DNA from 2 places in the Edwardsiella piscicida genome. Region 2 is predicted to be linked to the other one. Evidence: predicted binding sites of a transcription regulator. Region 2 holds the regulator's gene; the other holds the start of a gene.

Region 1 (15,790 bases), 1.2 Mb from region 2:
ATCCCAATCGGTCGTGGTCAGCGTGAGCTGGTCATCGGCGACCGTCAGACCGGTAAAACCGCGCTGGCCGTCGATGCCATCATCAACCAGCGTGATTCCGGCATCAAGTGTATCTACGTTGCCGTCGGTCAGAAGGCTTCTACCATCGCTAACGTGGTGCGTAAGCTGGAAGAGCACGGTGCGCTGGCTAACACCATTGTCGTCGTGGCCTCGGCCTCTGAATCCGCCGCTCTGCAGTACCTGGCACCGTACGCCGGCTGTGCGATGGGTGAATATTTCCGCGATCGCGGCGAAGACGCGCTGATCATCTATGATGACTTGTCTAAGCAAGCGGTCGCCTATCGCCAAATCTCCCTGCTGCTCCGTCGCCCGCCAGGTCGTGAAGCATTCCCGGGCGACGTATTTTACCTCCACTCCCGTCTGCTGGAGCGTGCAGCGCGCGTTAACGCTGAATACGTCGAGGCCTTCACCAAGGGTGAGGTCAAGGGTAAGACGGGTTCACTGACGGCGCTGCCGATCATTGAAACCCAGGCTGGCGACGTTTCCGCGTTCGTTCCGACCAACGTAATCTCGATTACCGATGGCCAGATCTTCTTGGAATCTAACCTGTTTAACGCCGGTATTCGTCCTGCGGTAAACCCGGGGATCTCCGTATCCCGTGTGGGTGGTGCGGCGCAGACCAAGATCATGAAGAAACTGTCCGGCGGTATTCGTACCGCGCTGGCGCAGTATCGCGAACTGGCGGCGTTTTCTCAGTTTGCCTCTGATCTGGACGATGCGACGCGTAAACAGCTGAGCCACGGCCAGAAGGTTACTGAGCTGCTCAAGCAGAAACAGTATGCGCCGATGTCCGTCGCTGCGCAGTCGCTGGTGCTGTTTGCCGCTGAGCGTGGTTACCTGGAAGACGTCGAGCTGGCGAAGGTTGGCGGCTTCGAAGCGGCGCTGATGGCTTACGTTGATCGCGAGCACGCCGACCTGATGCAACAAATCAACCAGACCGGTGCTTATAACGACGAGATCGAAGGCAAGCTGAAAGGCATCCTCGATACCTTCAAAGCAACCCAGTCCTGGTAATAGCCTTACGGCCTGCCGGCAGTAATACGGTGGGCCGTAAAAGGTTTTGAGGAGAAGCAGAGATGGCCGGCGCGAAAGAGATACGTAGCAAGATCGCCAGCGTGCAAAACACGCAAAAGATCACAAAAGCGATGGAGATGGTCGCCGCCTCCAAAATGCGTAAAACGCAGGATCGCATGGCGGCCAGCCGTCCCTATGCAGAAACCATGCGCAAAGTGATTGGTCACCTTGCGCTGGGGAATCTGGAATACAAACACCCGTACCTGGAAGAGCGCGATATTAAACGCGTGGGGTATCTGGTGGTTTCTACCGACCGTGGTCTGTGCGGTGGCCTGAACATTAACCTGTTCAAGAAGCTGCTGACAGAGATGAAAGAGTGGAACCAGAAGGGCGTGGATATCGATCTCGCGCTGATCGGCTCCAAGGCAGTCTCTTTCTTTGGGTCCGTGGGCGGCAACGTTGTCGCTCAGGTCACCGGTATGGGGGATAACCCCTCCCTGTCCGAGCTGATCGGTCCGGTGAAGGTGATGCTGCAGGCCTATGATGAAGGCCGTCTGGATCGCCTGTATGTGGTGAGCAACAAGTTCATCAACACCATGTCCCAAGAACCACAGGTCCTTCAGCTGTTGCCGCTGCCCAAGGCAGATGACGCGGAGCTGAAACGGAAATCATGGGATTACCTGTATGAACCGGATCCGAAGGCGCTGCTGGATACCCTGCTGCGTCGCTATGTGGAATCGCAGGTTTATCAGGGCGTCGTGGAAAACCTGGCCAGTGAGCAGGCCGCGCGAATGGTTGCTATGAAGGCGGCAACCGACAACGGCGGCAACCTGATCAAAGAGCTGCAGTTGGTCTACAACAAGGCTCGTCAGGCCAGCATCACCCAGGAGCTCACCGAGATCGTCTCGGGCGCTGCTGCGGTTTAAGAGCTAGGTTTACGAATTACGTAGAGGATTCAAGATGGCTACTGGAAAGATTATCCAGGTTATCGGCGCCGTGGTGGACGTGGAGTTCCCGCAGGATGCCGTGCCGAAGGTGTATAACGCACTGGAGGTAAAAGGCGGTGCCACTAAACTGGTACTGGAAGTTCAGCAGCAGCTGGGCGGCGGCGTCGTTCGCTGTATCGCAATGGGTTCTTCTGACGGCCTGCGTCGCGGGCTGGACGTAGAAGACCAAAACCACCCGATCGAAGTGCCGGTGGGTAAAGCAACGCTGGGCCGTATCATGAACGTACTGGGCGATCCGGTCGACATGAAGGGCGAGATCGGCGAAGAAGAGCGCTGGGCGATTCACCGCGCGGCGCCGAGCTACGAAGATCTGTCCAACTCCCAGGAGCTGCTGGAGACCGGTATCAAGGTTATCGACCTGATCTGTCCGTTTGCTAAAGGCGGTAAGGTGGGTCTGTTCGGGGGCGCTGGCGTAGGTAAGACCGTCAACATGATGGAGCTTATCCGTAACATCGCTATCGAACACTCCGGCTACTCGGTCTTTGCCGGCGTGGGTGAGCGTACCCGTGAGGGTAACGACTTCTACCACGAGATGACGGACTCCAACGTACTGGACAAAGTGTCTCTGGTCTATGGTCAGATGAACGAGCCGCCGGGAAACCGTCTGCGCGTGGCGCTGACCGGTCTGACCATGGCGGAGAAGTTCCGCGATGAAGGCCGCGACGTTCTGCTGTTTATCGATAACATCTACCGTTATACCCTGGCCGGTACCGAGGTGTCCGCACTGCTGGGCCGTATGCCGTCAGCGGTAGGTTATCAGCCGACGCTGGCAGAAGAGATGGGCGTGCTGCAGGAGCGTATTACCTCCACGAAAACTGGCTCTATCACCTCTGTTCAGGCGGTATACGTCCCTGCGGATGACCTGACTGACCCGTCGCCGGCAACCACCTTTGCGCACTTGGATGCGACCGTGGTTCTGAGCCGTCAGATCGCCTCTCTGGGTATCTACCCGGCCGTTGACCCGCTGGACTCCACCAGCCGTCAGCTGGATCCGCTGGTGGTGGGCCAGGAACACTATGACACCGCGCGCGGCGTGCAGTCCATTCTGCAGCGTTATCAGGAATTGAAGGATATCATCGCCATTCTGGGGATGGATGAGCTGTCTGAAGAGGACAAGCTGGTCGTTGCCCGTGCGCGTAAGATCCAGCGTTTCCTGTCACAGCCGTTCTTCGTTGCGGAAGTGTTCACCGGTTCTCCTGGCAAGTACGTTTCGCTGAAAGACACCATCATGGGCTTTAAGGGCATCATGAACGGTGACTATGACCATCTGCCGGAGCAGGCGTTCTACATGGTGGGCTCTATCGACGAAGCCGTGGAAAAAGCCAAGAAACTGTAACGCCTGATAGGAGGGTGATATGGCTATGACTTTCCATCTGGATGTGGTCAGCGCGGAGCGTCAGATGTTCTCCGGGCTGGTGCAGAAAATCCAGGTGACGGGTAGTGAAGGTGAGCTGGGTATCTACCCGGGGCACGCTCCGCTGCTTACTGCCATTAAGCCTGGCATGGTGCGTATCGTTAAACAGCACGGAGAGGAGGAGTTTATCTACCTTTCCGGCGGCATCCTTGAGGTGCAGTCCAGCGCGGTTACCGTGCTGGCCGATACCGCTATCCGTGGTCAGGACCTCGACGAGGCGCGTGCGATGGAGTCGAAGCGTAAAGCAGAAGAACACATCCGCAGCTCGCACGGCGACGTTGACTATGCTCAGGCATCTGCAGAGCTGGCCAAGGCGATTGCCAAACTTCGCGTAATCGAATTGACCAAAAAAATGATGTAAGCAGACGACGCTAAAAAACCTCTCCCCGGTGGAGAGGTTTTTTTTATCGTTAAAAAAAGCCTTCTCCCTGGATATTCGCTGCGCAATTGTTGGGCTAATCGCGCGAAAAAGCGTATTGACGAAGAGAGTGTTTGCCCCCCTCCTGCCAAGTTATCTATCATCACCCTATCCCCGCAGTACATCTGGCCTGCGCGCGTTTTGAGTAGAGAAATATGTAGTAATCCCGCCGCTGAACGGGTTTACTTTACCCCATCAATTTGAATGGATCAGATTGCTTATGTCGACATCTCCATTAAGCGTGGTCATCCTTGCCGCCGGTAAAGGAACCCGCATGTATTCCGATCTTCCTAAGGTGCTGCATCCGTTGGCAGGTAAGCCGATGGTGCAGCACGTTATTGACAGCGCGCTGACGCTGGGCGCCCGTCAGGTACATCTGGTATACGGCCACGGCGGCGATCTGCTGAAGTCGCATCTGTCTGGCCAGCCGCTGAACTGGGTGCTGCAGGCTCAGCAGTTGGGCACCGGTCATGCCATGCAGCAGGCGGCACCTGATTTTTCCGACGATGAAGATATCCTGATGCTGTACGGCGATGTGCCGCTGATTTCGGCCGCGACGCTGCAGCGCCTGATCGCGGCGAAGCCCCTGGGGGGAATCGGTCTACTGACGGTAAAGCTGGACGACCCGAGCGGCTATGGTCGCATTGTGCGTCATAACGATAGCGTGGTGGGGATCGTCGAACATAGGGACGCCAGCGAAGCGCAGCGTCGTATCAATGAGATCAATACCGGTATTCTGGTAGCCAACGGCGCGGATCTGAAGCGCTGGCTTGCCCGCCTGGATAACAACAATGCTCAGGGCGAGTTTTATATTACCGATATTATCGCCATGGCTTATCAGGAAGGGCGGCAGATTGCGGCGGTACATCCTGAACGCCTGAGCGAGGTGGAGGGGGTTAACAACCGTCTGCAGCTTTCCGCCTTGGAGCGGGCCTATCAGCAGCAGCAGGCGCAGCGTTTGCTGCTGGCCGGCGTAATGCTAACCGATCCGGCACGCTTCGATCTGCGCGGTGAGCTGGTGCACGGGCGCGATGTGGTGATCGATACCAACGTGATTATCGAAGGCGAGGTGACGCTGGGAGACCGAGTGCATATCGGCAGCGGCTGTGTGCTGAAGGATTGCCAGATCGCCGATGATAGCGTGATTAGTCCCTATACGGTGATTGAGGGTGCCCGGTTAGCGCAGGCCTGTACCGTGGGGCCCTTTGCTCGTCTGCGCCCCGGCGCCTGCCTTGATGCGGAGGCGCACGTGGGTAACTTTGTTGAAATGAAGAAGGCACACTTGGGGCGCGGTTCTAAGGCGGGTCATCTGAGTTACCTGGGTGATGCGGAGATCGGCGCAGGGGTAAATATCGGCGCAGGGACCATTACCTGCAACTATGATGGCGCCAATAAACACCAGACGGTGATCGGTGATGATGTCTTCGTCGGTTCAGACAGTCAGCTGGTGGCGCCGGTAACCGTTGGTCGCGGCGCGACGATCGCCGCCGGTACGACGGTCACCAAAAATGTGGGTGACGGAGAGCTGGTGCTCAGCCGGGTGAAACAGGTGCAGCTCAGTGGCTGGAAACGGCCGGTGAAGAAAAAATAATCGCGAACGCTGCGGCCTAACGGCCGCAGCGGTTTTTCCCTGTGTCCCGCGTCGGGGCACAGGGAAAAACATAATAACGATCCCGCGAAAGGGATCCGCCCCACTCTCTACAAGGCTCGGGGCAGCGGCGCACAGCGCCGTTTATCAATCAGATCGATACGGGCATCGACAAACCGCTGCGGCGGTTTGGCTATAGGAATAAAACCTTATGTGTGGAATTGTTGGCGCGGTAGCGCAGCGAGATGTGGCAGAGATCCTGCTGGAAGGGTTACGTCGTCTGGAATACCGTGGCTATGACTCTGCGGGTCTGGCGGTCGTTGACGCTCAGGGGCATATGCAGCGTCTACGTCGCGTAGGCAAGGTCAAAGCATTAAGCGACGCAGTTGCTCAATCGCCGATGGTCGGCGGCACCGGTATTGCCCACACCCGTTGGGCAACCCATGGCGAGCCGAACGAGCAGAATGCGCATCCCCATGTCTCCGGCCATATCAGCGTGGTGCACAACGGTATTATCGAAAACCACGAGACGCTGCGTGCGCAGCTGATCGCGCGCGGCTACCGCTTTACCTCCGAGACGGACACGGAGGTGATTGCGCACCTGGTGAACTGGGAACAGCGCCAGGGAGGTTCTCTGCTGGAGGTCGTTAAACGGGTCATCCCACAGCTGCGCGGCGCGTACGGTACGGTGGTGATGGACAGTCAGCACCCGGAGGCGCTGGTCTGCGCCCGTTCGGGTAGCCCGCTGGTGATTGGCCGAGGGATGGGGGAGAACTTTCTGGCCTCCGATCAGCTGGCGCTGCTGCCGGTTACCCGTCGCTTTATCTTCCTGGAAGAGGGGGATATCGCCGAGGTGACTCGCCATAGCGTGACCATCTTTGACGCCGCCGGCGCGCCGGTGGCGCGTGCCGAAGTTGAATCCAATGTGCAGTATGACGCCGGGGATAAGGGTGCTTATCGCCACTACATGCAGAAAGAGATTTACGAACAGCCGCAGGCGATCAAAAACACCCTTGAAGGGCGCTTTAGCCACGGTCAAATCGATCTGCAGGAGCTGGGAGAGGCCGGTGAGCGCCTGCTGTCGCAGGTTGAGCATATCCAAATTATTGCCTGTGGAACGTCATACCACTCCGGTATGGTGGCCCGTTACTGGTTTGAAGCGTTGGCTGGCGTTCCCTGTGATGTCGAGATCGCTTCTGAATTCCGCTACCGTAAATCGGCCGTGCGTAAAAACAGCTTGATAATAACGCTATCTCAATCAGGTGAAACGGCCGATACGCTGGCGGCGCTGCGCCTGTCCAAAGAGATTGGCTACTTGGGATCGTTGGCGATTTGTAACGTAGCCAGCTCCTCGCTGGTGCGCGAATCCGATTTGTCGCTGATGACCCGCGCCGGCACGGAAATCGGCGTAGCGTCAACCAAGGCCTTTACTACACAGCTGACGGTATTGCTGATGCTGGTGGCGCGTATTGGTCGTCTACACGGTATGTCTGCGGAGGCGGAGCAGGAGATTGTCCATGCCCTGCAGGCGTTGCCGAACCGTATTGATCAGATGCTTTCGCTGGATCGTAGCATTGAAGCGCTGGCCGAAGATTTCCTGGATAAGCACCACGCGCTGTTCTTAGGGCGAGGCGATCAGTATCCGATCGCGATGGAAGGGGCGCTGAAGCTGAAGGAGATCTCCTATATTCATGCCGAGGCCTATGCCGCCGGTGAGCTGAAGCATGGTCCGCTGGCGCTGATCGACTCCGATATGCCGGTGGTGGTGGTGGCGCCGAATAACGAGCTGCTGGAGAAGCTAAAGTCCAATATTGAAGAGGTGCGTGCTCGCGGCGGTCTGCTGTACGTTTTTGCCGCCCAGAGCGCCGGGTTTAGCGAAAGTGAAGGGATGCGCATTATCGCTCTGCCGCATGTGGAAGAGGTGATTGCACCGATTTTCTATACGGTGCCGCTGCAGCTGCTCTCCTATCATGTCGCCCTGATCAAGGGGACCGACGTCGATCAGCCGCGTAACCTGGCTAAATCGGTTACCGTAGAATAAAGCGCGATCGTGAGTTATCAGGGGATGCTTAGGCATCCCCTTTTTACAGATAGCGCTATTAGCGGGAAAGGGTAGACGATAAATAGCGTAACCACCATAGCGGTTTCCACCAGCGTTTTTCCGTTGGCAGCGTCGTCGGAAATACGCTGTGGCGGTAGATAACCTTCCATTCAAAATTAAGAAAAATGCGGCTGTGGCCATATTCATCGCCATAAGTTTCGCACTCTTTTCGCTTTTGTAAGTCAACTGGCGTATTGGCTGATAAATCGCGTGTCAGGCTATGATAGCTTTTTTCACGATCGAGCACTCTTTCATAGCAAATAATTTTCTTTGGCAGATATTTTTGTCGAGAACCATGATATTTATGATATTTAACAAAACGGTAATCTTCTGCACCGTAGTTACCGGCAAACTCTTCGTCATAGCCAAAGTGGCGAAAGAAACGCGCGCGTGACATAAAAAATAGATTGGAATGGCCTTTGTACAGTCCCCGCTCAGGGCTTCTCCTGTATATCTTATAGAAGTTACGTCCAGGATTTTTCGCGTTGATCAGGTACGCAAAGGTTTCGCTAGGCAGTTCATGATCCAAATCGGTCAGCAAGATTTTATCGGATTTTGCATAGGTAACACCCAGATTACGCGCGCCGGCCTGATTCCATTTAATATCCTCGGTTATCTTTAACCAAGTAATATTTAAGTCAATGCTACCTACGTCGTAGGTTATCGGTGAGCCATCATCGACAATAATAAACTCCACGGCGCTACGGATAGACAACGGTAAACTTTCATACTTTCGTAGCAGTGAAAAGACAGATTCAATACTTTTCTGATTGCAATAAAAGTGTGTCACATAAGACACTTTAATATGTTGTTTGTCATTGTCTTGGTGAATCATTTAGCGGTTATCCTGTGAGCATAGCCATGAGATGAGCGGTTTGGTCCATTATCACATGGATAGTGGTTAATATCATCAACGATAGTAATATGTGTTTGTTGTATCTCGCAAAATTTAATATATAGTCAGCCGCGATTTGTCTGAGGGTATCACGTTTTCTACTGGCCGTAGCGTAGACGACCGCCGCGCCGACGGCGGACCCCGCAGTCTGTCGCGCGGCGTGCGCCCTGGCCCCCCGCTGACTGTAATAAAACTGTCATAATCCATACATTTTACTGTCATCAAACTGCCTTATTTTGCTACCTGCACCATACTTGATCCGATCGTTCATACGTTAGATGAATAACACTTCCCAGGAGGGAATATGAAACTGATGCGTACCGCTGTCGCCGGGATTGTCGCCGCGACCGTCTCCCTGAGCGCCATGCCTGCCTTTGCGGCGGAGAGCCTGACCGGTGCCGGTGCCACCTTCCCTGCGCCGGTTTACGCCAAGTGGGCAGACTCCTATCAGAAAGAGACCGGTAATAAAGTAAACTATCAAGGCATTGGCTCCTCCGGCGGTGTGAAGCAGATCATTGCTAACACCGTTGACTTCGGCGCCTCCGATGCGCCCCTGAGCGAAGAAAAGCTGGCGGCGGACGGCCTATTTCAGTTTCCGACGGTTATCGGCGGCGTGGTGATGGCCGTTAACCTGCCGGGTATTACGTCGGGCGAGCTGACGTTGGACGGTGAAACGCTGGGTGATATCTACCTGGGTAAAATTAAGAAGTGGAACGACGCGGCAATCGCTAAGCTGAACCCGGGGGTTAAACTGCCGGATCAGGCGATTGCCGTGGTGCGCCGCGCCGATGGTTCTGGCACCTCGTTTGTCTTTACCAGCTACCTGAACAAAGTCAACGCACAGTGGAAGAGTGACGTCGGCGCCGGCTCCACCGTTAACTGGCCGACGGGCCTGGGTGGAAAAGGTAACGATGGCGTTGCCGCCTTTGTACAGCGTCTGCCGGGCGCCATCGGCTACGTCGAGTATGCCTATGCCAAGCAGAATAAGCTGGCCTACACCAAGCTGATCTCCTCCGAGGGGCAGGCGGTCAGTCCGACGGAGGTCAGCTTCAGCAATGCGGCAAAAGGCGCCGACTGGAGCGCATCTTTCGCTCAGGATCTGACGAATCAGCCCGGCGATAACGTATGGCCGATCACCTCGACCACCTTCATTCTGGTTCATAAAGAATCCAGCAAGCCTAAGCAAACGGCAGAGGTGCTGAAGTTCTTCGATTGGGCCTACAGTAAAGGGGCTAAGCAGGCTAACGATCTGGACTATGCGACCCTGCCGGCGTCGGTGGTGGAGCATATTCGTACCGCCTGGAAAAGCAGCGTTAAGGACAGCGGCGGCAACGCGCTGTACTGATCGCTTTTTGGCACGCACCGTGCGGTGCGTGCCGTACCGTGACCGTTTAAGAAGAGATACGCATGGCTGATTCGCCTTTGTCTAATAAACAGCCGATGATAAAAGCGCCGAGTAAGCTTGGTGACGTCATTTTTGGGATGCTGGTCAAACTGGCGGCCCTGATTACGCTATTGCTGCTGGGGGGGATCATCGTTTCGCTGATCGTCGCTGCGCTGCCCAGCATGGAGAAGTTTGGCTTTGCATTCCTGTGGAGCAAAGAGTGGGATGCGCCTGCGGAGCAGTTTGGCGCGCTGGTGCCTATCTACGGCACGCTGGTTACCTCTCTTATCGCGCTGATCATCGCCGTTCCGGTCAGCTTCGGTATTGCCCTGTTTCTGACGGAGCTGGCGCCGGGATGGCTACGTCGCCCGCTAGGGGTGGCGATTGAGCTGTTGGCGGCGATCCCCAGCATCGTTTACGGCATGTGGGGACTCTTTATCTTTGCCCCGCTGTTTGCTGAGTATTTTCAGATCCCGGTGGGCAACGTGCTCTCCGGTATTCCCATCGTAGGTACCCTGTTTTCCGGTCCGGCGTTCGGTATCGGCATCTTGGCGGCGGGGGTGATCCTGGCGATCATGATCATCCCCTATATTGCGGCGGTGATGCGCGATGTGTTTGAGCAGACGCCGGTCATGATGAAAGAGTCCGCCTATGGCATCGGCTGTACCACCTGGGAGGTTATCTGGCGTATCGTCCTGCCGTTCACTAAAAATGGGGTGATCGGGGGCGTCATGCTGGGGCTGGGACGCGCGCTGGGGGAGACCATGGCGGTCACCTTTGTTATCGGTAATACCTACCAGCTCGACAGCGTTTCACTGTATATGCCGGGCAACAGTATTACCTCGGCGCTGGCCAATGAGTTTGCTGAGGCGGAGTCTGGACTGCATACCGCGGCGCTGATGGAGCTTGGACTGATTCTGTTTGTGATCACCTTCATCGTGCTGGCGCTGTCCAAGCTGATGATTCTGCGTCTGGCGAAGAACGAGGGACGTTAATATGGCAACGATGGACGTACAAAATCCGCAGAAGCTGGCGGAATCCCGTCGCCGCATGCAGGCCTGGCGCCGCCAGAAAAATCGTATTGCGCTGTGCCTGTCGATGGGCACGATGGCCTTTGGCCTGTTTTGGCTGGTGTGGATCCTGCTATCCACCTTTACTCGTGGCCTGGACGGCATGTCGCTGGCGCTGTTTACCGAAATGACGCCGCCGCCGAATACCGAAGGCGGCGGTTTGGCAAACGCCATCGTTGGCTCGGGGCTGCTGATCCTGTGGGCGACGGTGATCGGCACGCCGCTGGGGATCATGGCGGGCATTTATCTGGCGGAATACGGCCGCAACGGCTGGTTTGCCAACGTGACCCGTTTTATTAACGATATTCTGTTATCTGCGCCCTCTATCGTGGTCGGGCTGTTCGTATACACCATTGTGGTGACCAAGATGCAGCACTTTTCCGGCTGGGCCGGGGTGATCGCGCTGGCGCTGCTGCAGGTGCCGATCGTTATCCGCACCACGGAGAATATGTTGAAGCTGGTGCCGGACAGCCTGCGTGAGGCGGCCTATGCGCTGGGGACGCCCAAGTGGAAGATGATTTCAGCGATTACCCTGAAAGCGTCCGTGTCGGGGATTATTACCGGGGTACTGCTGGCCATCGCCCGTATCGCCGGCGAGACGGCGCCCCTGCTGTTTACGTCGCTCTCCAACCAGTTCTGGAGCACCGACATGATGCAGCCGCTGGCCAACCTGCCGGTCACCATCTTCAAGTTTGCCATGAGCCCGTTTGCGGAGTGGCAACAGTTGGCCTGGGCCGGCGTCCTGCTGATCACGCTGTGCGTTCTGCTGCTGAATATCGTCGCCCGCGTGATTTTTGCCAAGAAAAAACACTAATTTTGGGGCGCTGCCGCAGCGGCGCTGCTAACAGAGAGAAAAACGATGAGTAATGTAGTGACAGACCCGACCAACAGTAAAATTCAGGTGCGCGATCTGAACTTCTATTACGGAAAATTCCACGCGCTGAAGAATATCTCGCTGGATATTGAGAAAAACAAAGTGACGGCCTTCATCGGTCCCTCCGGCTGCGGTAAGTCGACGCTGCTGCGTACCTTTAACAAGATGTTCCAGCTTTACCCGGAGCAGCGCGCAGAGGGGGATATTTTACTGGATGGTCAGAATATCCTGACCGACAGCCAGGATGTCGCGCTGCTGCGCGCCAAGGTGGGGATGGTGTTTCAGAAGCCGACGCCGTTTCCCATGTCCATCTACGACAATATCGCCTTCGGCGTACGCCTGTTTGAAAAGCTGTCGCGGGCCGATATGGATGAGCGGGTGCAGTGGGCGCTGACCAAGGCGGCGCTGTGGAGTGAGACGAAAGATAAGCTGCACCAAAGCGGCTATAGCCTGTCTGGCGGCCAGCAGCAGCGTCTGTGTATCGCCCGCGGCATTGCTATCCGTCCGGAGGTCTTACTGCTGGATGAGCCCTGCTCTGCGCTGGACCCTATTTCGACCAGCCGTATCGAGGAGCTGATCACCGAGCTGAAGCAGGACTACACCGTGGTGATCGTGACCCACAACATGCAGCAGGCGGCGCGCTGTTCTGATTACACTGCATTTATGTATCTTGGTGAACTAATTGAATTTAGTGATACAGATAAGCTGTTTACCGCCCCTGCACAGCGGCAGACGGAAGACTATATTACCGGTCGCTATGGCTGATGGTTTTTAGGAAGGGAACATGGATAATCTGAATTTAAACAAGCACACCTCCGGTCAGTTTAATGCCGAGCTTGAATATATCCGCACCCAGGTAATGAGCATGGGCGGGCTGGTAGAGCAGCAGCTGACGGATGCGATCACCGCCATGCATAACCAGGATGCCGATCTGGCGCGCCGGGTGGTCGAGGGGGATGCCAAGGTCAACATGATGGAGATCGCCATCGATGAGGCCTGCGTTAAAATTATTGCCAAGCGTCAGCCTACCGCCAGCGATCTGCGCCTGGTGATGGCGATTATCAAAACGATCTCCGAGCTGGAGCGCATTGGTGACGTTGCGGATAAAATCTGCCGCACCGCGCTGGAGAAGTTCTCCCAGCAGCATCAGCCGCTGCTGGTTAGCCTGGAGTCCCTGGGACAGCATACCGTGCAGATGCTGCACGATGTGCTGGATGCCTTTGCGCGCATGGATCTGAATGAAGCCATCCGGATTTATCGTGAAGATAAGAAGGTCGATCAGGAGTATGAAGGCATTGTGCGTCAGCTGATGACCTACATGATGGAGGACTCGCGTACCATTCCCAGCGTATTGACGGCGCTGTTCTGCGCCCGCTCTATCGAGCGCATCGGCGATCGCTGCCAGAATATCTGCGAGTTTATTTTCTACTACGTCAAAGGGCAGGATTTCCGCCATATCGGCGGGGACGATCTGGAACAGCTGCTGACAGATCATCGCCGGGTGGACGAGGCATAACGTCCTACGCCGCCGCACGTTAAACTGTATCGGGCCGCCTATCAGGGCGGCCTTGTTTTATGCGTCGCGGGTCAGCTGCCAGCCGCGCTGGCGCCACAGCTGCGGGAGCTGGCGCAGATCGTCAAAGGCGGTGACCAGCGGATGGTCGATCGCCGGATTGTGGGGGTCGGCGCAAAAGTAAAATACCGGGATACCGGCCGCAATACCGGACTGTGCCCCGGCCGGCGAGTCGTCCACCAGGATGCACTCACCGATATCGACCCCCATATCGTGGGCCGCGTGGAGCAATAAATCCGGCTGGGGTTTCCAGCGCTGAATATCGTAGCCGCTGTACAGGCGATCGCCGAAGAAGGGTAGCATTCCGGTGGCGCCAAGGGAGCTTTGCATCTTACTGACCGGCCCATTGGAGGCGGTGCACATGGGGACGCAGACTTGGCTTAACAGCTCGCGGGCGTGGGGGATCGGCTGGAGCTCGCTGTCGAACAGGCGTGCTACCTCGGCGCGGTAGTGGGACTCCATCTCGGCGCGATCGGCCGTAAACGGATGACGCCGCTGTATCACGTCGATGATTTCGTACAGCCGCACACCTTTGAATTCGCGATAGATGTCTTCCAGCGATAGCGTGATCCCATAGCGGGAGAACATACTGACATAGGCTTTACTGCAGATAATTTCGCTGTCTACCAGCGTTCCATCACAGTCGAAGAGAATACAGCGGATACTGCTCATGGGCGTCCTTTTTGGCCGGTCGGCGCGGAGAGGCCCGCGCCGTATCAACGTTATTTTCGTCCTAGTTTAAACGCTCTCCTCCGCGATGCGAACCTCGGTAAAGCGGAAGTGGTCTACATCATAAAGCCCGAGGCTGGTCAGCTTGAGCGACGGGATCACCGGTAGCGAGAGAAACGCCATCTGAATAAACGGTTCATTCAGGGTCATACCGCAGTCGCGGCAGGCCTGTTTTAGCGCATCGATGACATCGGCAATCTCTGCCGCCGATCGCGAGCTCATCAGACCGGCGATGGGCAGGGGGAGATGGGCTACGACCTGCCCGTCGGCGACGACACACAGCCCACCGCCGTCGTCGATCAGCTGATTGACCGCTAACGCCATCTCTTCCGGACGGTGGCCGATGGCCACAATATTGTGGCTGTCGTGGCTGACGGTGGCCGCCAGCGCCCCCTTGCTCAGGCCGCTGTTGTGCAGCAGGCCTAGCGCCGGCGCTCTTTGCTGACCATAGCGCTCCATCACCGCAATGCGGCATACGTCCGGCGTATCAAAGCGATCGCCCAGCCAGCGTACCGTTCTGGCCGGGGTGATGAGCTCGTTGGGGATTAGCTGAATTGCGCGATAGTCGGCGCCCTGCGTCAGCGGCAGCGTCAGATCCTCGGCGCGGAGTGGGGCTCGCCGTAGGGTATTGTGCTGCGGTGGGCAGCTGACCTGCTGGCGCGTCGGCGCGCTGTGCAGCAGCTGCTGCGCATCGATGGCTTTACCGCCGGCAAATACCTGGCGAATGGCTACCCGATCAACGTCATCCAGCAGGACGATATCCGCCTTTTTCCCCGGCGCGATCAGCCCCAGGCGCTTGAGGCCAAAGTGGCGCGCCGCCGACCAGCTGGCGACGCGGTACGCGACGTGTGGCGCGATGTGATGCCGTTGGATCAGGCGACGGATCAGCGCATCGATGTGCCCTTCGTGCGCGATCTCCCACGGATTACGGTCATCGGTGCACAGCATGCACTGCGGGCTGTTGAACTCGCTGATCAGGGGCGCCAGCGTATCCAGGTTGCGCGCCGCGGAGCCTTCGCGGATCATCAGCGCCATGCCCAGCGCCAGCTTTTCCCGTCCCTCTTCCAGCGCTAGCGTTTCATGGCAGTTTTCCACTCCGGCGGCCAGATAGGCATTCAGCGCTTTGCCGCTCAGCATGGGGCTATGGCCGTCCAGCGTCAGGTGGCGGAACGCATCCAGCTTATCGAGAATCTGCTCATCGCCAGCAATGACGCCGGGAAAGTTCATCATCTCTGCCAGCCCCAGCACGTGGGGATGCTCGCGGTAGGGCAACATCGCTGTCAGGGGAAACTCTGCGCCGTTGATATCGGTTCCGGCCAGCGCCGGCACACAGGAGCTGATCTGTATGAACTGGTTTTGCTGCGCGCCCTCGGCGCAGCGCAGGAACCATGCCAGCCCTTCTTCTCCCATAACGTTCACGATCTCATGAGGGTCACACACGATCGTGGTGACGCCGAGAGGCAGGGTGACGCTTTCGAAGGTGATCGGCGTCATCATGCTGGACTCGATGTGCAGATGGGCGTCGATAAAGCCGGGAACGGCGACGGCGCCGCCGGCGTCAATGCGCTCCAGGGCCGCGGCACAGGCGTAGGCCGGCCCGACGCCGGCAATGCTGTCGCCGCTGATGAGGATGGGGCCCGGCAGGGTTCCGCCGTTGATGAGA
Region 2 (15,790 bases):
ATCATCTCCGGCCATGAAGAGGCGCGCCTGATCTTTATGGGCGTCGCCCACACCCAGCCAGAGAAGGGCCGCAAGCTAGTGATCGATATCGGCGGTGGCTCCACGGAGATGGTGATCGGCGAGGACTTTGACCCGATTCTGGTCGAGAGTCGGCGCATGGGCTGCGTCAGCTTTGCCCAGCAGTTCTTTACCGGCGGCGTCATCAGCGCCGCCGGTTTTCAGCGCGCCCGCCTGGCCGCGGCGCAAAAGCTGGAGAACATGGCCTGGCAGTACCGCATTCAGGGCTGGAGCGCCGCGCTGGGCGCCTCCGGCTCCATTAAGGCGGCCTATGAGGTTCTGGTCGCCATGGGCGAAAAAGATGGGCTGCTCACTCCGGCGCGTCTGGCGATGCTGTGCGACGAGGTGCTGCGCTACGACCACGTCGATCGCCTGCGTCTGCCGGGGCTGTCCGAGGATCGCCGCCAGGTCTTCGTTCCGGGGCTGGCCATTCTGTGCGGGGTGTTCGACGCGCTGGCGATAAAGCAGCTGCGCCTGTCGGACGGCGCGCTGCGCGAAGGGGTACTGTATGAGATGGAGGGGCGTTTCCGCCACCAGGATATCCGCAGCCGCACCGCGCTCAGCCTGGCCGAGCACTACAATATTGACCGTGAGCAGGCCCAGCGCGTGCAGGCCAGCGCGCAGCAGCTCTACGCGCAGTGGATGGTGCAAAACCCGCGGCTGGTGCATCCGCAGCTAGAGGCGCTGCTCAACTGGGCGGCCGCGCTGCACGAGGTGGGGCTGAGCATCAACCACAGCGGCATGCAGCGCCACTCGGCCTATATCCTGCAAAATACCAATCTGCCCGGATTCACCCAGGAGCAGCAGCTGATGCTGGCGACGCTGGTACGCTGCCAGCGCAAGGCGCTGCGGCTGGAGGAGCTGCCGCGCTTCACCCTGTTTAAGAAAAAACAGTATCTGCCGCTGATCCAGATCCTGCGTCTGGCTACCCTGCTCAACAATCAGCGCCAGTCCACCGCGCCGCCCGCGACGCTGCAGCTGGAGACCCATGGTTTTCAGTGGGTGCTGCGCTTCCCGTCCCACTATCTGCGGCAAAATAGCCTGGTGCAGCTGGACGTGGAGAAGGAGCAGGCGTATTGGCGCAGCGTCGACGGCTGGAGCCTGGTGATCGAAGCGCAGCTAGAGGACTAGCGCGCGCCGACGCGCACGCGAGCCCGCGCTAATCAGGCCGACGGTGCGCCGTTGAACACCAGATGGGACGGCAGGGTAAACGCGAAGCGGGTTCCCTGCCCGAGAGCGCTATCGATCGCCAGCTGCGCCTCGTGGTGCTGCAGCGCATGCTTGACGATGGCCAGTCCCAGCCCGCTGCCGCCGGTGCGGCTAGAGCGGGAGCGGTCGACCCGGTAAAAGCGCTCGGTCAGATGGCTGAGGTGCTCCTGAGCGATGCCCGGCCCATTGTCCTGCACGCTAAAGTAGGCCCCCTGCGCGGTGCGCTGCCAGCATACCCTAATCTGCGTTCCCGCCGGCGTATGGTTGATCGCGTTATACACCAGGTTAGAGACGGCGCTGCGCAGCTGCTCCTCGTTGCCGCGCACCCGCAGGCCATCATCAATGCTAAAGCGTAGCGTGTGCTGGCCGTCGCTCAGCGCGTTGGCCTCGCGCTCCAGCATATGCAGCATCGCCGGGACATCGACCACCGCGCTGAGATCGATGTCCGGCGCCGCCTCAATCCGCGACAGCACCAGCAGCTGCCGAACCAGTCCATCCATACGCTGCGCCTGCGCCTGCATGGTCAGCAGCGCCTTCTCCCGCTGCGGCGCCGGCATGGCATCGTCGCCAAACATCTCCAGATAGCCCTGCAGCACCGTCAGCGGCGTGCGCAGCTCATGGCTGACGTTGGCAAAAAAGTTGCGCCGCGCGCCCTCCAACTGACGCTTTTGGGTCACATCGCGCGCGATCATCAGCATCTGCCCCTCGCTGTAGGGCATCAGGCGAAACTCCATATAGCGCCCGCTGTTCAGGTGCAGCGTCAGCGGCCGAGCGTAGTCGGCGTCGCCCAGATAGCGGCTAAATTCGGGATAGCGCAGCAGATTGCGGATATTCTGCCCATTATCCTCCGGCCAGCGGAACCCCAGCAGATGCTGCGCCAGATGGTTACACCAAAAGATGTTGCCCTCATCGGTCAGCATCACGATGGCATCGGGCAGCGACTCCGCCCCGCTGCGGAAGCGTTTGATCAGCAAAGCCAGCTCACGCCGCCGCCGCCGATTGCGCTGCTGCATCTGATACAGCCCGTAAAACAGCGGCTCCCAGCTGCCGCGCCCGCTGGGCGGCGTCATGCTGCGATCCACCCACAGCCAGTGGGAGAGCCGCAGCTGATTCCAGCCGTGCCACAGCAGCAGCAGGCACAGCGCCGACAGTAAAAACCAGGGTAAATAGCCGAACAGCGCACCGAGCAGCAGCGCCGGCACGCAGCACAGCAGCAGCTCAGACAGCAGCGTCTTCCAGGAGAGTTTATCTAGCACAGTCAGAACTCCGTCGCCGATCAGAAACGGGCGGAGAAACGGTAGCCGGTACCGCGCACGGTCTGCACCATGCGATCGTGCCCGCTGCCCTCCAGCGCCTTACGCAGACGGCGAATGTGGACATCGACGGTACGATCCTCCACATACACGTTAGTGCCCCAGACATGATTGAGCAACTGTTCGCGGCTGTAAACCCGCTCAGGGTGAGTCATAAAGAAGTGCAGCAGTTTAAATTCGGTCGGCCCCATCTCCACCGCGTCGTCCTGGGCCGTCACCCGGTGCGAGACGGGATCGAGGCTCAGCCCCTGCAGGTTGATGGTCTCCTCCAGCGCCATCGGCGAAATGCGGCGCATCACCGCCTTGATCCGCGCCACCAGCTCTTTGGGTGAAAACGGCTTGGTAATGTAGTCATCGGCGCCCACCTCCAGACCGCGCACCCGATCTTCCTCTTCGCCGCGCGCCGTCAGCATCATCACCGGAATCTCCCGGGTCGCCGGCTCCCGCTTCAGCTGCTTGATAAGCTGGATACCCGAGCCGCCGGGCAGCATCCAGTCCAGCAGAATCAGATCGGGGTAAGGCTCGCACAGCTGGCTTAACGCACCGTCATAGCTCTCCGCCTCCAGCGGCTGATAGCCGTTCTGCTCCAGAACGAAACTCACCATATCCCTGATGGGCGTTTCATCTTCTACGACTAAAATGCGTATGCTCATACTGACTTCCCGGTTAATTGTCATCCGCTGCAATTATGCGTCATTTTTATGACAGATTTATGAAAAAAAAGAGATCCCCTCTCGCCGCCGCGGCCAACGGGTTGGCGCCCTTTTGTCGCGCCGGGTATACTGGCCGCCATATCCTCCGCCCGCCGCCGCGGGCGCGCCCTCCGTTGCCAAGCAAGGGACACCATGCGTCTGATCCATACCTCCGACTGGCACCTTGGCCAGCATTTCTACGGTAAAAGCCGCGCCGATGAACACCGTGCGTTTCTCGACTGGCTGCTGCTGCAGGCCGAGCAGCAGCAGGCCGACGCCATCATCGTGGCCGGCGATCTGTTCGATACCGGAACGCCGCCCAGCTATGCCCGTGAACTGTACAACCGCTTTGTGGTGGCGCTACAGGGACGCGGCTGTCAGCTGATCGTCCTGGCGGGTAACCACGACTCGGTGGCGACCCTCAACGAATCCCGCGAGCTACTGGCCTGCCTGCATACCCAGGTGATCGCGGGCGCCCACGCCGACGATGCGCCGCTGCTGCTGCGGCGACGCGACGGCAGCCCCGGCGCCATCCTGTGCGCCGTTCCCTTTCTGCGACCGCGCGACCTGCTGCAAAGCCGCGCCGGCCAGTCCGCCGCGGAGAAGCAGCTGGCGCTGCAGCAGGCCATCAGCGATCACTACCACGCCCTGTATCAGCGTGCGCTGGCGCTGCAGGCCTCGCTAGCGCAGCCGCTGCCGATCGTCGCCACCGGCCACCTGACCACCGTCGGCGCCAGCGGCTCCGAATCGGTGCGCGATATCTATATCGGCACGCTGGATGCCCTGCCGGCCAGCGCCTTTCCCCCGGCAGACTATATCGCCCTGGGGCACATTCACCGCCCGCAGCGGGTCGGTCACGCGGAGCATATTCGCTACAGCGGCTCCCCGATCCCCCTGAGCTTTGACGAGTTGGGCAGCAGCAAAAGCGTCTGCCTGGTGACCTTAGCGTACGGCAGCGCGCCGCAGATAACCCAGCTGCCCATCCCCCAGACCCAGCCGATGCGCCTGCTCAAGGGCTCGCTGACGGAGATTGGCGCAGCCATGGAGGCCCTGCGCCCACTGGCGACGGACAAGCCGGTCTGGCTGGACATCGAGATCGACAGCGACGGCTGGCTCAGCGAAAGCGAACGCACGCTGCAGCAGCAGGCGGAGACGCTGCCGGTGGAGATCCTGCTGCTGCGGCGCAGCCGTGAGCAGCGTCAGCGCGCCCTGACCATGCAGGCCGGCGAGACCCTGAGCGAGCTGACCCCCGACGACGTATTTAGCCGACGCCTGGCGCTGGAGCAGGAGAGCGATCCTCAGCAGCAAGCGCGGGCGCAGCGGCTGTTCCAGCAGGTGCTGCAGGAGATAACGCTAGACCCCGATACCGAGGAGACGCAGGCATGAGGATCCTCAGTCTACGCTTTAAGAACATCAACTCGCTGCGCGGCGAGTGGAAAATTGACTTCAGCGCCCCCCCCTTCTGCGATAGCGGGCTGTTTGCCATTACCGGCGCCACCGGCGCGGGAAAAACCACCCTGCTGGACGCCATCTGTCTGGCGCTGTACCACCAGACCCCGCGTCTGGACACCATCTCCGCCAGCCAGAATGAGCTGATGACCCGCGGCACCGCCGAATCCTTGGCCGAGGTGGAGTTTGAAGTCAAGGGGATAGGCTACCGCGCCTTTTGGAGCCAGCGGCGCGCCAACAACCGCCCCGACGGCAAGCTGCAGGCGATACGCGCCGAGCTGGCGCGGCTGGATGACGGTACGATCCTGTGCGATAAAATCAGCGATAAGCTAAAAACCATCGCCGAACTGACCGGCCTGGACTTTGGCCGCTTTACCAAGTCGATGATGCTGTCGCAAGGGGAGTTCGCCGCGTTCCTCAACGCCGATGCCGGCAAACGCGCCGAGCTGCTGGAGGAGCTGACCGGTACCGAGATCTACGGGCGCCTCTCCGAGGCGGTCTTCGCCCGCTTTAAGCAGGCCAAGAGCGATCTGGACGCGCTGCGCGAACGCGCCGCCGGCGTTGAGCTGCTCAGCGACGCCCAGCGCGAGGCGCTGCAGGCCAGCCTGACCCACGCCCAGACGCAGGAGCAGGCGCTGCGCGCTCAGCTGACGCAGGCGCAGCAGCAGCAGGCGTGGCTACGGCGTCAGCAGGAGCAGCGCCAGGCGCTGAGCCAGGCACAGACGCAGGCCGCCCAGGCCGAGCAGCACTGGCTCGCCCTTCAGCCGCAGCTGCTGCGGCTGACCCACGCCGAACCCGCGCTGCGGCTGCGGCCGTATTACCAGAGCCTGACCCAGGCCGAGGAGGATCTACGCCAGGCCGACGCCCAGCAGCATCAGCTGGAGGCGCGTCTACAGGCGGCGGCCGCCCAGCGGGCGCCGCTGCAGCAGGCGCTACAGCAGGCGCAGCAAGCCTGGCAGCAGCTGCGCCAGCGCCGTGATGAAACGCAGGCGCTGATCGCCGAGCGAGTGCTACCGCTGGACAATGCGCTGAGCAAACAGGAGGAGGCCGAACAGCGGCTGTCGCAGCAGTGGCAGGAGAGTCAGCGCCAGCTGCAGGATCTGCAGGCGCAGCAACAGCAGCTCAGCGCGCAGCAGGAGGCCCAGCGACAGCAGCACGCCGCGCTGCAGCGGCAGCTGGACGCCGCCCGGCAGCACGCCCAGTGGGGCGAACGGCTGCCGCGCTGGCAGATGCTGCTGGAGCGCCGCGGCGTGCTCAGCGACGACGGGCTACGGCTAAGCGCCGAGCGGACGCGGCTGCAGCAGGAGATACAGCACCTGTGCCGCCAGCGCGATGCGCGCCAGGAGACCCTGCTTGGCCTGCAGCAGGACGAGCAGCGCCTGCGTCAGGCGCTGGAGACGCAGGAGGCCGAGCTGCAAGCGTGGCAGCGCCACCACCCCGCCGAACACGTAACGCAGGCGCGAACGACCCTGCAGCAGGGCGATGACGATCGCCAGCAGCTGATCGCGCTGCAGCCGCTGGCCCTGCAGGAGATGGCGCGCATACAGGCGCTGCAGGCGCGCGATGGCGCACTGCAGCGCGAGCGTCTAATCCTGGAGCAGCAGCTCGCGGAGAAGCGGCGTCAGTACGCGGATAAGCGCCAGCACCTGCAGGATCTGGAACAGCAGATAGCGCTGCAGATGCGACTGATCAGCCTGGAAACGGAGCGCGCCAGCCTGCGTGAGGGCGAACCCTGCCCGCTGTGCGGCGCATGCGATCACCCGCTGGCGGCCAGCTACCAGCCCCCGGCGCTCAGCGACAGCCAACGGCGCCGCGATCGCCTCAGCCAGGAGGTCGAGCGCCTGGGACGGGAAGGCGGAGCGCTGAGCGAACGCGCGGCTCAAGCCGCGGCGCAGTGCGCCCAGCTGGAAAGCGAAGCCCAGCAGCTGCAGCAGACGCTGACCCAGCAGCGCGCGCGCTGGCAGCAGATCTGTGACGCGCTGGGGCTAGCGCTGGCGCTGGAGGATGAGACGGCCCTCGCCGACTACCTGCAGCGCTGCGCCCAGCGGCGCCGCGAGCTGGACAGCCTGCAGGCTCAGGGAGAGGCACTGGCACAGCGCCTGCAGCGGGCGCGCGACGCCCTGACCCAGGCCAGCGGGCGGCTGAGCCAGGAGCAGCATGCGCAAAGTCTGCTGCTGCAGACGCTGCAAACCCAGGAGACCCGCCGCGCGGAGTGCGAGCGCCAATGGCAACAGACCGAGCAGGAGCAGCAGAGTCTGACACAGCAGATAGCCGACGATCTGGCCGACGGCGAACTGACGGCGCCCGATGCCGCACAGAGCGAGCGCTGGCTGGCGGCGCGACGCGACGAGTGGCAGCGTTGGCAGCAGGCGCAGGCGCAGCACCAGCAGCTGCAGACCCAGGCGCTCAGCCTAGAGCAGCAGCTACGCCTGCTGCAGCAGCAGCTGACGACGCAGACGCAGCACCACGAGACGCTGACGCGCGAGCGCCAGACGCTAGATGAGCAGCTGGCCCTTCTGCTGGCCCAGCGGCGCGCCCTGCTCGACGGCCGCCCGATCGCGGACGTTCAGGCCGAGCTGCTGCACCAGGAGCAGGCGCTGGAGCAGCGTCAGAGCGCCGCGCTGGCGGAAAGTCAGCGCTGGCAGCAGCAGTATGAGCGACTGGAGGGCGAGCTGAGCGCCGCCCGCCAGCAGCAGCAGACGCTGACCCAGCGCCTGCTGCCGCTGCGTCAGCGCTGGCAGTCTGCGCTGGCCGACTCCCCCTTTAGCGACGACGCCGCTCTGCTGGCTGCGATGCTGACGGAAGAGGAGCAGCGGCAGCTCACGGCACTGCGCGACGACGCCCAGCGGCAGCGGCAGCAAAGCGCGGCCTTGCTGGCGCAGGCTCAGCAGGCCGTTGCCCAGGGTGAGGCGACCCGCCCGCAGGAGTTGCATATCGACGACGACGACCCGTGGCTGGAGCAGCGCTGTAGCGCGCTGACGCAGCAGCTGCGCCAGCACAGCCTGCAGCAGGGCGAGCTGCAGCAGCAGCTGCACAGCGACACCCAGCGGCGCCACAGCCAGCAGGGCTGGCTGGCCGAGATAGCCCAGCGCGAACGGGCGTATCAGGACTGGAGCTACCTCAATCAGCTGATCGGCTCCAGCAGCGGCGACAAGTTCCGCAAGTTTGCTCAGGGGCTGACGCTGGACCATCTGGTCTATCTGGCCAACCGCCAGCTGATGCGCCTGCACGGACGCTACCAGCTGCTGCGCCGAGAGGGCGACACCCTGGAGCTGGAGGTCGTCGATACCTGGCAGGCGGATGCGCGGCGCGATACCCGCACCCTCTCCGGCGGCGAAAGTTTCTTGGTCAGCCTGTCCCTGGCCTTGGCGCTGTCGGATCTGGTCAGCCACAAGACCCGCATCGACTCGCTGTTTCTGGATGAGGGATTTGGCACGCTGGATGCCGAGACGCTGGATACCGCGCTGGACGCGCTGGATACCCTGAACGCCAGCGGTAAAACCATCGGCGTCATCAGCCACGTCGAGGCGATGAAGGAGCGGATCCCGCTGCAGATCCGGGTGAAGAAAATCAACGGACTGGGCTTTAGCCGCCTCGACAGTCGCTATCGCGTCAGCGGCGACGGGGAGTCATAAGCCGGCGCGGGCGCCGGCGTACCGCTACAGCAGCCAGCGCCCGTACAGCCAGTACCAGAGGATCAGCAGCAGCGCCAGGTTGGCCACCACCGACAGCATGAAGGCGTTGCGAAACGCCATCTTGCGGGTTTTATGCTGAAACAGCACCTGGCCGAGCAGCCCGCCCGGCCAGCCCCCGAGGACGCCGCCGAGCAGCAGCGTGCGCTCAGGGATACGCCACCGCGCCTGCACCGCCGCCAGCTTGTCATAGCCGTACATCAGCAGGGTCCACAGGTTCACCAACGCCAGCCAATACCACAGCGGATGGGGCGTCAACAGACAGAACGGCAGCGTCAGCGCCAGTGCACCATCGCAGATCAGGGTTGGTTTCATTTAATTGCAATAAACTGTGACAAAGTCCGCCTATATTCGCGCGTCCGCGGCGAAACGACAATTGCCGGGGGCCTCGCTCCGACGCCCCGGCGGCGGCAACGGGGCATTTTCAGCTTTTTCTGACCGGCACGCCCAGCTCCAGCAGCCACTCACCGCTGGCTCGACCATCGCTCAGATAGCGCTCAAAGCAGGGACCGCCGTCCGGACGATAGCCGCTGGCGGGCAGCGCCTGGTCAAACAGCGCTACCCACGGCGTGGCAAAATCATTATCGATGACCCGCACCTGCGCCAGCGCATACAGGCCCCCAGCCAGCGTGTCCCAACGGATCCCGGACGCCTCGCCATCCGACGGGAGCGCTGTTGTCGCCGTCGTCAGGGCGACATCCGCCCGCAGTGCCTCTGGCGCAACCTCGCGGGGGTTATCATAGTACAGCGCCATCCACTGCCCCTGCAGGCCGTGGCGCGTCGACCACGCCATCAGCCGCTCAAATCCTGGCCCCAGCGACTGCGCAAACGGCCCCTGCACGCGCAGGGCAAACAGCGGCTGCGCCGCTAAACTCTCGATCTTCACCTGCATACCCATCCTCTCCCGCTCTCTCGCGCCACGGCGGCGCCTCTGCCAGTATGGCAAATCGCCGACCAGCCCGCCGTTACGCAGGCCACAGCCACGCGGCGCCGCGCACGCCGCTGGCGTCGCCGTGCTGCGCCGGGCGAATCGGGGTGCGGCACTCGCCGCCGAACACCCAGGGGGTGATCAGATCCGGCAGGGTACGATACAGACGGCTCACGTTGCTCATGCCGCCGCCCAGCACGATCACGTCCGGATCCAGCGTGTTAATGGTCTGCGCCAGCGCACGCGCCAGACGCTGCTCATAGCGGGCGATGGCCGCCAAGGCCGACGCATCGCCCGCATCGGCCCGCACCATGATCTGCGCCCCGTCAAGCGCCGCCCCGCCGTGGCGCCGGTAGTCGGCGCAGAATCCGCTGCCGGAGACAAAGGTTTCAATGCAGCCCTGTTTGCCGCAGTAGCAGGGCTGCGCCGCTGACGCCGCCCGTTCGGCGTCATCCTGCCAGGGTAAGGGGTTATGCCCCCACTCGCCGGCGATGCCGTTACCGCCGGCGTGCACCCGGCCATCCAGCGCAATCCCCGCGCCGCAGCCGGTGCCGATAATCACGGCAAAGACCACCCGGGCGCCGGCCGCCGCGCCGTCGGTCGCCTCCGATACCGCCAGACAGTTCGCATCGTTGGCCAACCGCACCGTTCTTTTCAGCAGGGCGGACAGGTCGGCGTCCAGCGTCGAGCCGTTCAGCCAGGTCGAGTTGGCGTTCTTAACCCGCCCGCTAAACGGGGACAGCGTACCGGGAATACCGACCCCGACCGAGGCGCGCTCGCCGCAGTGCGCCTCGGCGTCCGCCACCAGCTGGACTATCGCCGCCAGCGTCGCCGCATAGTCATGGCGCGGGGTGGCAACCCGCCGCCGAAACAGGGTTTCCCCGCGATCCCCCAAAGCCTGCACCTCAATCTTGGTGCCGCCCAAATCAATCCCGATACGCATCGGCGTCTCCTGTATTACTCATCCGGTGCCCATAGTAGCGGAGTTTTTCCGTGAAGAAACGGGGAGAATTCGCTATCATTGACGCCGCTAACTCCCACCTTTTTTTCCGGAAAAATGCCTCATGCTCTGGTTTAAGAACCTGTTAATTTACCGTCTGAACCGTGAAATTCCGCTGGTGGCGCAAGAGATGGAGTCCCAGCTCAGCGCCATGGCATTTACCCCCTGCGGCAGTCAGGATATGTCGCGCACCGGCTGGGTTCCCCCCCTCGGCGGCGGCAGCGACGCGCTGACCCACTGCGCCAACGGGCAGATCCTGCTGTGCGCGCGCAAAGAGGAGAAGATCCTGCCAGCGCCGGTACTCAAGCAGGCGCTGCAGGCCAAAATCGAAAGGCTAGAGGGTGAGCAGCACCGCAAGCTGAAAAAAACCGAAAAAGACGCGCTGAAGGATGAGGTGCTGCACAGCCTGCTGCCGCGCGCCTTCAGCCGTTTTAACCAGACCTGGCTGTGGATAGACAGCGTCAACAACCTGATCATGCTGGACGCCGCCAGCGCCAAGCGGGCGGAAGACGTGCTGGCGCTGCTGCGCAAGAGCCTGGGCTCCCTGCCCGTCGTGCCGCTGACGCTGGATAAACCCATCGAGATGACCCTGACCGAATGGGTGCGCAGCGGCAACACCCCGGCGGGCTTCAGCCTGCAGGACGAGGCCGAGCTGAAGGCTATCCTGGACGAGGGCGGCGTTATTCGCTGCAAACAGCAGGAGCTGGTGTGCGATGAGATCGCCGTGCATATCGAGGCCGGTAAGCTGGTGACCAAGCTGGCGCTGGATTGGCGCGAGCGCATTCAGCTGGTGCTGGCCGACGACGGCGCCGTTAAGCGCCTGAAGTTCTCGGAAACCCTGCGCGATCAGAATGAAGATATCGATCGTGAAGACGCCGCCCTGCGCTTTGACGCCGACTTCGCCCTGATGACCGGCGAGCTGGCGGTATTAATCGACGAGCTGATCGCCGCCCTGGGCGGTGAGGCGGCGCAGTAAACGCCGGGAGGCAACCGTGCCTGGACATGCGATGATCTACCATGCGGTATACCTGATCCTGGAGCGCGACGGCCGCTTTCTGCTAGCCCGCCGCGCCAATACCGGCTTTGCCGACGGCTGTTGGTCGCTGCCCGCCGGACACGTCGAAGCGGGCGAGTCCGCGAGCCAGGCGATGGCGCGCGAGGCGCAGGAGGAGATAGGGCTAACGCGGGACCCCGCCGCGCTGCGCCATGTCTACACCCTGCACCGCCGCAGCGCCGATCGCACCTATGTCGATCAGTGGTTTTATCTGGCGGATGACGACGCCGTCATCGATAACCGGGAGCCGCACAAGTGCGACGCGCTGACCTGGTTCGCCCCCGATGCGCTGCCGCAGGAGACCCTGCCCTACGTACGTCGGGTGCTGACGGAGTTCCGCCACGGTCACTATGGTGAGATGGGATTTTAGACGGCGGGTGCCGCCGTCGAGGTAAGGCGAAGAGGCTGAGGGCGGCGCGCCGCCCTCGCCCGTCAGACGATCAGCTCAGATACTTGCATAGGTAGGCGCTGGGCTCCGCGACCTGCAGGTTAAACTCGCTGTGCTCCGGCACAAAAAAGGTCTCTCCCGGGGTAAACACCTGCCAGTCCGGCGCGCCGGGGATCAGCACGCGCAGCGCGCCGGTCACCACCGTCATCTCCTCCGGCCGATCCGTGGTAAAGGTATACTCGCCCTTTTCCATCACTCCCACGCTGGCGCGGCCGATACTGCCGCTGTCATAGCCAATCGACTTCACTTTCCCTGCAAAATACTCATTAACATTCAGCATAGTGTGGCCTCTTTAACGTGAGTAGTCGTCTCATCTTGGTCAAAAAAACGGGGACTGTCACGCGCCGTTTCTTCAGGGTGCGATCGCCAGCGCGGGCGGACGCGACGATCGGCTAAAAAAGCGCCGGCGTGCGACGGTTTTCCATTGCGATGCGCACGATTTTCATATTTCCTCCATTTTGCCGCCGCAGCAAACGGCTACAATACACTTACGACCATCCGGGGCTGCGCTCGACGCTCCCGTTCGGCGTCTTTTCATCATGGATTCCGCCCATCGGGCGTCTGCAGGAGAATTACCGTCACATGAGCGTTATATCCGCACTCTCTTCCCGGCGCGCCAAGCTCTGCGGGCTGTTAATTCTGCTGCTCCTGCTGGGCGCGTTCGCCTGGCATCACGTCTCCTCTGCGCCGCCCGCCGACGCCGGCGGAAGCCCGGCGCGCCAGCGCGACGCTAGGCCGGGACGCGGCATGGCGCAGACGGTTCCCGTGCAGGCGGCGGTCGTGCACCGCGCCGCGCAGGACAGCTACCTCAGCGGGCTGGGCACCGTCACCGCCTCCAATACCGTGACCGTGCGCAGCCGGGTCGATGGCCAGCTGATGAAGCTGCACTTCACGGAGGGGCAGCAGGTGAAGGCCGGCGATCTGCTGGCTGAAATCGACCCACGCCCGTTCCAGATCCAGCTGCAGCAGGCCCAGGGAGCGCTGGCGCGCGATACGGCGCTGCTGGACAACGCCCGACGCGATCTGGTGCGCTACCAGCGCCTCGCCAAAGATAATTTGGTCTCGCGTCAGGAGCTGGATACCCAGGCTTCGCTGGTCGCCCAGACGCAGGCCAGCCTGGTCAGCGATCGGGCCAACGTGGATAGCGCCCAGCTGCAACTGGACTACAGTCGTATCCGGGCGCCGGGCGATGGCCGCGCCGGTCTTCGTCAGGTCGATGAGGGCAACTATATCAGCAGCGCGGATACCAATGGCTTGGTGGTGCTGACCCAAACCCACCCCATCGACGTGCTGTTCACCCTACCTGAGGGGGATATTCCCCGCCTGCAGCAGGCGCTGCAGCGCCAGGGAACGCTGGTTGCCGAAGCCTGGGATCGCAGCGATCGCCAGCGCCTGGCGACCGGCCATCTGCTCAGCCTGGACAACCAGATAGACACCGCGACCGGAACCCTGAAGATCAAGGCCCGCTTCGATAATCAGGACGATCGCCTGTTCCCCAATCAGTTCGTCTACCTGCGCCTGCAGGTCGCCAGCCAGGCGCCGGTGCTGCTGGTTCCCGCGGCGGCGGTACAGACCGGCCGTGAAGGGCGCTTTGTCTGGGTGGTCGACGCCGAGAACAGGGTGCATAAGCGCAGCCTCAGCGTCGGCGCGCGCGACGGCGACGCGCTGGTGGTACAACAGGGGGTCAACGCGGGCGACAAGGTGGTAACCGACGGCATCGATCGGCTGACGGAGGGGGGGCAGGTCGACATCATCACCGCTCAGCGCCCTGACGCCGCCGCGGACCACGGGGATACCCCGCAGCCATGAGCCAGACGCCCTCCTCCCCGGTTCCGCGCGGCGGCGGCCCCTCGCGCCTGTTTATTCTGCGCCCGGTCGCCACCACCCTGCTGATGATCGCCATTCTGCTGGCCGGTCTGGTCGCCTACCGCGCCCTGCCGGTGTCGGCGCTGCCGCAGGTCGACTACCCGACCATTCAGGTGGTCACCCTCTATCCCGGTGCCAGCCCCGACGTGACCGCCTCGGCGATCACCGCCCCGCTGGAGCGCCAGTTCGGCCAGATGTCCGGCCTGCAGCAGATGTCGTCGCAGAGCAGCGGCGGTGCATCGGTGATCACGCTGCAGTTCCAGCTGTCGCTGGCGCTGGACGTCGCGGAGCAGGAGGTGCAGGCGGCAATCAACGCCGCGACCAATCTGCTGCCGAACGATCTCCCCTACCCGCCGATCTACAGCAAGGTCAACCCCGCCGATCCGCCGATCCTGACGCTGGCGGTGGTCTCCGATGCCCTCAGCCTGCCGCAGGTCGAAGATCTGGTGGAGACACGAATATCCCAGAAGATCGCGCAGGTCGGCGGCGTCGGACTGGTTACCCTGGCCGGCGGCCAGCGCCCGGCCGTGCGCGTGCGCCTAAACGGCGCCGCCGCCGCGGCCTACGGCCTCAGCAGCGAGACGATCCGCAGCGCCATCGCCAACGCCAACGTGAATTCGCCCAAGGGGAGCCTGGACGGCCCTACCCGGGCCATCACCCTGAACGCCAACGATCAGCTGAGATCGGCGCAGGAGTACCAGAACCTGATCGTCGCCTACCGCAGCGGCGCACCGGTCTACCTGCGCGATATCGCCAGCGTCGAGCAAGGGGCGGAAAATACCCAGCTGGCCGCCTGGGCCAATAATCATCCGGCCATCGTCATCAATGTGCAGCGCCAGCCCGGCGCCAACGTTATCGCCACGGCCGATGCCGTGCTGGCCCAGCTGCCGCAGCTGCGCGAAAGCCTGCCCGCCTCGGTCAAAATCAGCGTCCTGAACGACCGCACCCAGACCATTCGCGCCTCCGTCAGCGACGTGCGCCACGAGCTGCTGCTGGCCGTCGCGCTGGTGGTGATGGTGATCTACCTGTTCCTGCGTAACCTGCCCGCGACCCTGATCCCCGGCGTCGCCGTTCCGCTGTCGCTGATCGGCACCTTCGCCGCGATGTATTTTCTGGGGTTTTCGATCAATAACCTGACGCTGATGGCGTTGACCATCGCCACCGGCTTCGTGGTGGACGACGCCATCGTGGTGATCGAAAACATCGAGCGTCATCTGGAGAACGGCGATCCCCCCCTGCGCGCCGCCCTAAAAGGCGCCGGTGAAATCGGCTTCACCATTATCTCGCTGACCTTCTCCCTGATCGCCGTGCTGATCCCGCTGCTGTTTATGGGCGATATTATCGGTCGGCTGTTCCGCGAATTCGCCGTCACGCTGGCGGTCGCCATTCTGATCTCCGCCGTCGTCTCCCTGACCCTGACGCCGATGATGTGCGCCCGTCTGCTGAGCCAGGAGAGCCTGCGGCGTCAAAACCGCTTCTCGCTGGCCTGCGAGCGACAGTTCCAGCGCCTGATCGCAGGCTATGGCCGCGCGCTGCGTCTGGCGCTGCGCCATCCGCGGATCACCCTGGGCGTCGCCGTCGCCACCCTGATGCTGACGGTGCTGCTCTACCTCATCATCCCCAAGGGGTTCTTCCCGCAGCAGGATAACAGCCTGATCCAGGGCACGGTGTACGCCCCGCAGTCGATCTCCTTCAGCGCTATGGCCGAGCGCCAGCGTCAGCTGAGCGAAGCATTGCTGCGCGATCCGGACGTGGCCAGCGTCAGCGCCTTCGTCGGCGTCGACGGCGTCAACCCGGCGCTCAACAGCGGGCGACTGCAGATCGTCTTAAAACCGCTGGCCGACCGCCGCGATCGCATCGATCGCATCATCCCCCGCCTGCAGGCGCTGGCGGCCCGGGTCGGTGGCATCTCGCTGTATCTACAGCCGGTGCAGGATATGACCATCGATACCCTGCCGGGCCGCGCGCGCTATCCCTTCACCCTGCAGGCCATGTCGCTGGATGAGCTACAGACCTGGGTGCCGCGCCTGCAGGCGCGTCTCGCCCAGTCGCCGATGCTGAAAGACGTGAACAGCGACTGGC

The links. Region 2 encodes PhoB, which activates phosphate uptake and scavenging genes when phosphate is short. Its sites were predicted from a motif close to CTGTCATAAAACTGNCNNAT; they were not measured.
Region 1: the regulator PhoB is predicted to act here: its motif matches at 8,680-8,699, upstream of pstS (phosphate ABC transporter substrate-binding protein PstS).

What each region holds. Positions count from the first base shown of each region.
Region 1 is NZ_CP090968.1:3,736,076-3,751,865, forward strand. Features, by position in the region: gene atpA (F0F1 ATP synthase subunit alpha) at 1-1,074, shown strand, start outside; gene atpG (F0F1 ATP synthase subunit gamma) at 1,137-2,000, shown strand; gene atpD (F0F1 ATP synthase subunit beta) at 2,035-3,417, shown strand; gene L1P05_RS17060 (F0F1 ATP synthase subunit epsilon) at 3,437-3,856, shown strand; gene glmU (bifunctional UDP-N-acetylglucosamine diphosphorylase/glucosamine-1-phosphate N-acetyltransferase GlmU) at 4,134-5,504, shown strand; gene glmS (glutamine--fructose-6-phosphate transaminase (isomerizing)) at 5,713-7,542, shown strand; gene L1P05_RS17075 (glycosyltransferase family A protein) at 7,601-8,437, opposite strand; gene pstS (phosphate ABC transporter substrate-binding protein PstS) at 8,802-9,842, shown strand; gene pstC (phosphate ABC transporter permease PstC) at 9,905-10,876, shown strand; gene pstA (phosphate ABC transporter permease PstA) at 10,878-11,765, shown strand; gene pstB (phosphate ABC transporter ATP-binding protein PstB) at 11,811-12,590, shown strand; gene phoU (phosphate signaling complex protein PhoU) at 12,610-13,341, shown strand; gene yieH (6-phosphogluconate phosphatase) at 13,399-14,070, opposite strand; gene adeD (adenine deaminase) at 14,137-15,790, opposite strand, start outside.
Region 2 is NZ_CP090968.1:1,165,754-1,181,543, reverse strand. Features, by position in the region: gene ppx (exopolyphosphatase) at 1-1,188, shown strand, start outside; gene phoR (phosphate regulon sensor histidine kinase PhoR) at 1,221-2,522, opposite strand; gene phoB (phosphate regulon transcriptional regulator PhoB) at 2,543-3,232, opposite strand; gene sbcD (exonuclease subunit SbcD) at 3,425-4,657, shown strand; gene L1P05_RS05260 (AAA family ATPase) at 4,654-8,355, shown strand; gene L1P05_RS05255 (DUF1294 domain-containing protein) at 8,380-8,727, opposite strand; gene L1P05_RS05250 (GyrI-like domain-containing protein) at 8,837-9,304, opposite strand; gene mak (fructokinase) at 9,378-10,283, opposite strand; gene rdgC (recombination-associated protein RdgC) at 10,405-11,316, shown strand; gene L1P05_RS05235 (NUDIX hydrolase) at 11,333-11,764, shown strand; gene ppnP (pyrimidine/purine nucleoside phosphorylase) at 11,835-12,122, opposite strand; gene L1P05_RS05225 (MdtA/MuxA family multidrug efflux RND transporter periplasmic adaptor subunit) at 12,425-13,651, shown strand; gene L1P05_RS05220 (MdtB/MuxB family multidrug efflux RND transporter permease subunit) at 13,648-15,790, shown strand, end outside.